Symmachiella macrocystis: one gene and its partner. Each later gene encodes a partner of the first gene's protein in a complex. Links are inferred from orthologs where the notes say so. Each region holds a gene or a part of one and is shown on either strand. Other genes may lie near its edges.

Region 1 (2,978 bases):
TGCCCACAAGAGAACAAAGTACCGCCGGAACTAGCCTTTACGATGACGGATCTTGCTACGCATACGCCGTTTTTTTCGCCCGATTTTCCGCCGACCTTTGCCTGTCTTCTTCGTACCCATTCGCGAATCGCTCCTCCGCCAGCTTCTGTTGTGTTCTACCGAAAAACAATTGAATCCCGACTCTTAACACACTTGCGTCAATTCTTCAAGAGTTGTGCAGGATCCGGGATTATTGGTTTTCTGCCATTTGATACCGATCAAGTGAGAGTTCAGCACGATTTCACCCTGTCTTGGCAGCCAAATTCACTACCCCCCGACACAAGACGACTTGAATCGAGTCCATTGTTCAGCAGCCAATGACCCGATAAAGTAGCTCATTCGCCGCTCCCCGCCCGCTGGCGGAGTTGCTTGGATCGGCCAAACCTACAGTCTACAGCCTAAAGCCCACGGCCTAAAATCATGATCGTCAGTTGGAATTGGTTAAAAGAATACGTTCCCCTCGAGATGTCGGCCGATGATTTGACCGACAAGTTGACTCTCTCTGGTTTGAACCTCGAAGGGACCGAGGCGTTTCCCGATGATTTGGGGATCGATCTGGAGGTCACCAGCAATCGCCCCGATTGCCTGGGGCATCTCGGCGTGGCTCGCGAAATTGCGGCGCTGTACGACAAACCAATCACCATTCCCGACGCCCAACCGAGTGAATCGGCGGCCAAAACGGCCGAGGCGACGTCTGTGGAGATCGAATGTGACGATCTGTGCCCGCAATATATCGCCCGCGTCGTGCGGGGCGTAAAAGTGGCGGAGAGTCCGGATTGGCTGAAGAGCCGGTTGGAGACACTCGGTATTCGGCCGATCAACAACATCGTCGATATCTCGAACTACGTGTTGATGGAGTGCGGACAGCCGCTGCACACATTCGACATGGATAAGCTACACGAAGGCCGGATTGTCGTTCGCCGCGCGCAGCCGGGGGAAAAACTGACGGCGATCGACCAACGCGATTATGAACTGCAGCCGGAGATGTGCGTCATCGCCGACGCCGACCGACCGGTGGCCATTGCCGGCGTGATGGGGGGATTGGAAACCGAGATCAGCGCCGCGACGACCAACGTACTCATCGAAGTTGCTGATTTCCGCCCGCTGTCGATTCGCAACACTGCCCGCGTACTGAATCTGCATAGCGACTCGTCGTATCGATTCGAACGCGGCGTCGACCCTCACGGCATGGACTGGGCGAGTCGTCGCTGTGCGGAATTGATTTTGGAACTGGCCGGTGGGGAACTGCTGGAAGGAGCCGTGGTTGCCGGTGCGGGGCGGACGCCGAACAGCGATCCGGTCGAATTGCGTTTCGCGCAAATTTCGCGAATCTTGGGAATCGACGTCGAACCAAACGAGGTGGTCCGCATTCTCACTGACTTGGGATTGGAACTGCAGGGCGAAGCGAGCGCCGCCTCCTGTCGATTCGTTCCGCCTTCCTGGCGGCGTGATTTGACACGGGAAATCGACCTGATTGAAGAGGTCGCCCGCATTTATGGTTACGAACAGATTCCCGAAGACGTGCTCGTGCCGCTGACCGCCAGCAGCAAGCGGGTCTTCGACCGTGTCGCCGACCGCGTACACAACGCGCTCAACGGCAACGGTTATTTCGAGTCGATCACGATGACCTTTGTCGACGACGATTTGCTAGGGCTGTTCCGCCCGACCGGCGACGGCGAACCGCTGCGCGTGGAGCATTCGTCGCGCAAACGGGAAAACATCTTGCGGCAAAGTCTGATTCCCAGTTTGCTGCAATCGCGCCGCGAAAATGAAAAACGCGGCACGTTCAATGCACGGTTGTATGAAATCTCCAACGTCTATCTGGCCGCTTCTCCGGGCGATCGAAGTGGGGAGCCGACACGGCTGTCACTGGTTAGCGGCGATTCCTTTTTCGATGTGAAGGGCATCGTGGAGTTGTTGGCCAAGGCGGTGAATCACCAGTCGCTGGTCGAAGTTCGTCCGTGTGAGCTACCGAGTTTCGCCGCAGGGCGGGGCTGTGAGGTCTTGCTCAATGGCCAGTTGTGGGGTTGGCTGGGAGAAATCGCCGCCGATATTAAAGACAAGTTGAATCTGCGCGACGATGTGACGGTGGCAGAGTTGGATTTCGGCATGTTGGACCGCACAGCGGACCTCACCCCGCAATTCGTCCCCACGCCGCAATATCCGTCCAGTGACCGTGACTTGAATTTCATTCTGGACGATGCGACGACCTGGCAGCAGGTCGCACAAACCGTCAAAGCGGCTGCCGGCCCGCTGTTGGAAGATTTGCGATTCGACAGCCAATTCCGCGGCAAGCAAATCCCGACCGGGAAAAAGAGCTACTTGCTCACGGCACGCTACCGCGCAGCAGACCGTACGCTAACGGCCGAAGAAGTCGATGTCTCGCAACAAGCGGTGATCGCCGCCTGCCGGGAGCAATTGGGAGCGGAACTGCGCGGCTGAGCCAAGTGTGTCATGCACACCATGACCTACGGATACAAAAATCGGGCCCCCAAACGTTCGCTTGGGGGCCCGATTCTTTTTGCTCAACCATTTTCAATTTACTATTTATCGCCAAACGGCCGGCCGGATTCGAGTTGGTACTGGAAGCCGTCGCAGCCCAAGTTTTTCAGATAATCGGCGATGGACCGAGCCCCGTCATCCCATTCTCCCTTGGGAACCCAATTGAAGGTAACGACCAGTCCCTTGTCGGTTTTTTCATCGACCTTCAATCGCGGATCGTCGCCGACCGCTTTCATCTGTGGGGAGCTCATGGCTTTTTTGATGGTGTCGATCGCTTGCTGATTGGGGGCGATGAATTTCAGCGTCAGCGATGTCGGCAATGTCTGGTCTTTGTCGGCAAACGGGAACGTATCGGGTGTGATGCCGACGTTGGTGGTGACAATCAGTGGCACCGGCTTGCCGACGTTGTAGGTCAACTCTGCAAAGAACGCCGTCCA
Region 2 (2,864 bases), on another replicon or contig:
CAAAAGCGATTTGCGTCAGGATGGTGTGCTCGTCGGCGCAGAGGCGAAGCTGATTCAAGCCGCATTGCGGCCTAGCAGCTAACGACGCGCGTTTTTTCAGAATTGCCGTATTGGATTGTGGGCGGGCCACCTTGGTGGACAAGGCGCCAAGGCTCGCTCAGCCTTTTCAGCACAATACTGCTGGGCAATTCATGCTGGCTAATACAGATGATCTACGAGCCGGGACGCACTCCCGGTAATCCGCTCAAGTCACATTGCGGCACAATTTAGACAACAGGTAGTTTAGAGTCATGAGAGTTCGCAAAGGCGCCGCTCGTCGGCGTGCCAAAAAACGGTTATTCAAAGAGGCCCGCGGTAATTTCGGGGGCCGTAAAAACCTGACCCGTACGGTCAAGGAAACCCTCGTCCGCTCACGGGCATTTGCGTATCGCGATCGCCGCGTGCGGAAACGTGATATGCGCAGACTGTGGATCACGCGGATCACCGCTGCCTGCCGCAGTCGGGGCATGAGCTATTCCCGGTTTATCAATGGCTTGCTCAAAGCCGAGATTGCCCTGAACCGCAAATCGCTCAGCGAGTTGGCCATCCACCAGCCGCAGATTTTCGACGAACTGGTCGAACTGGCACAGGCGCAAGTCGCTGCTGCCGCTTAAACCGGCTGCCAGCTACTTGCTGGTCTCAATGCTTATTTGCCGAACACGCAATTCCTCGGTCCCCGCCGCCTGCAAAGACGCGCGGGGATCGATTTATTTCGGTACCATGATATCTCCCTCCGATTTCCGTAATCCTTCATCAAAACGGCCAAACCTCTGATGGAATCCGTCAAGCAGAAATTCGACGAGTACGCTCAGGAGGCAAAAGCTGCCATTGAAGCAGCTACTTCTTCCGAGGAGTTGGAAAAAATCAGGGTCGAGTTTCTCGGTGCTAAAAAAGGCCGGCTGCGCGATCTGCAATCGCTGTTAGGCCAAGCCACGCCTGAAGAACGCCCAGCCCTGGGCAAGCGATTCAACGAAGTCAAAACAGAAGTCACCGCCTGTTACGATCAGCGAAAACAACAGCTCTCGGCCCCCAAAACGACCGCCGCGGGACTCGACATCACCTTGCCCGGTGCGGTGCCACGATTGGGAAATAGGCATCCGCTGACGCAGACGATCGATGAATTCAAAGAGATCATGGGGCGGATGGGATTCACCGTCGCTTCCGGTCCCGAGATCGAAGATGAACACCACAACTTCGAAGCACTCAACATCCCCGACGACCATCCGGCTCGCGACCCGCTGGAGAATTTCTATCTAGCGACGGCAGAGACCGCGGCCGGCGGGCCGTTGTTATTGCGCAGTCAAACGTCGACCGTGCAAATTCGGGTGATGGAACAGACCGAGCCGCCGATTCGTATCATTTCGTTGGGCCGCGTCTACCGCCCCGACACGATGGACCGCACGCACTCCTGCATGTTCCATCAAATGGAAGGTTTGATGATCGGCGAATCGGTGACGATGGCCGAACTGAAAACCGTGTTGCGATTGTTCGCGCAAACTTACTTGGGGCATGACGTGCATGTCCGCTTTCGGCCCTCGTTCTTTCCCTTCACCGAACCCTCGGTGGAAGTCGACATGAGCTGGGGCGATGATTGGTTGGAGATTGGCGGCGCGGGCATGGTCGATCCGAATGTCCTACGTTCGGTCGGTTACGACCCTGAGAAATACTCCGGCTTTGCATTCGGCATGGGCGTGGAGCGGTTCTGCATGCGACGGCACAACATCCCCGACATCCGCGAATTCTACACCAACGACGTACAGTTCTTGCAGCAGTTTTAACGGGCTGTGATTTCAAACGATGTAGGGTGCGTCGCGACGCACCTTTCTATGTAGTACGAGAAATGAGCCGCTCCCAAAAAACTCACGCAAAAACGCAGAGCCACAAAGAAGAATTAATAAAGTAGGGCAGGCTCTCGCCTGCCGCGCACGATAACGGCAGGCGGGAGCCTGCCCTACGGAAACTTGGTGAGCGGGTTAATCGATAAGTCGGTTCAAAGGAGATACCAACGATGAGTGTACCAACAATTGCTCCCGGCACGACAAAAGTAGGCTGGATCGGCACCGGTGTGATGGGCCAAAGTATGGTCGGGCACCTGATCGACGCCGGCTTCGAAGCCACAGTTTATACCCGCACGAAAAGCAAAGCTGACGCGCTGATTGCCAAAGGGGCTGTCTGGGCCGATTCGCCAAAATCTGTTGCCGAAGCCTCGGACGTGATTTTCACGATTGTTGGTTTTCCCAGCGACGTGCGGGAAGTCATGTTGGGCGAAGACGGCGCACTGGCCGGCTCGAAGGCGGGCAACGTGCTGGTCGACATGACCACCAGCGAACCGTCGCTAGCGATTGAAATCGCCGAAGCCGCCCAGGCGAAAGGCGTGCACAGCGTGGATGCTCCCGTTTCGGGTGGCGACGTGGGTGCGAAAGAGGCGCGGTTGTCGATCATGATCGGCGGCGACAAAGAGGTCGTCGAGGCGCTCAATCCCTGTTGGGAAGTGATGGGCAAAACGATCGTGCATCAAGGCCCCGCTGGCGCTGGACAGCATACAAAGATGGTCAATCAAACGTTGATCGCCAGCGGCATGATCGGCGTCTGCGAAGCCTTGCTATATGGCCACAAAGCGGGCTTGGATTTGCCAACGGTTCTGCAATCGGTGGCAACGGGAGCAGCGGGAAGTTGGTCGCTCTCGAATCTCGGCCCACGCATCATGGACAACAACTTCGACCCCGGTTTCTTCGTCGAGCACTTCATCAAAGACATGGGCATCGCCCTAGCCGAAGCCAAACGCATGGGGCTATGCCTACCCGGCTTAGCACTGGCGCACCAGC

Evidence for each region. The genes of interacting proteins can lie anywhere in the genome.
Region 2: the proteins of pheT (region 1) and pheS are in contact, whole or in part, in a crystal structure (PDB 6P24), measured with the Escherichia coli proteins. The link is inferred for Symmachiella macrocystis from one-to-one orthologs.

The regions. Positions count from the first base shown.
Region 1 is NZ_SJPP01000003.1:934,574-937,551, reverse strand. The notes cover bases 43-2,970. They hold pheT (phenylalanine--tRNA ligase subunit beta), read left to right. Parts: upstream 43-459; coding sequence 460-2,481; downstream 2,482-2,970. Other genes in these bases: CA54_RS27080 (PhoPQ-activated pathogenicity-related family protein), read right to left, coding at 2,583-2,970. Also shown: more of CA54_RS27080, read right to left, coding at 2,971-2,978.
Region 2 is NZ_SJPP01000001.1:4,127,014-4,129,877, reverse strand. The notes cover bases 1-2,814. They hold pheS (phenylalanine--tRNA ligase subunit alpha), read left to right. Parts: upstream 1-812; coding sequence 813-1,817; downstream 1,818-2,814. Other genes in these bases: CA54_RS16125 (NAD(P)-dependent oxidoreductase), read left to right, coding at 2,048-2,814; rplT (50S ribosomal protein L20), read left to right, coding at 291-653; rpmI (50S ribosomal protein L35), read left to right, coding at 1-82. Outside these bases: more of CA54_RS16125, read left to right, coding at 2,815-2,864.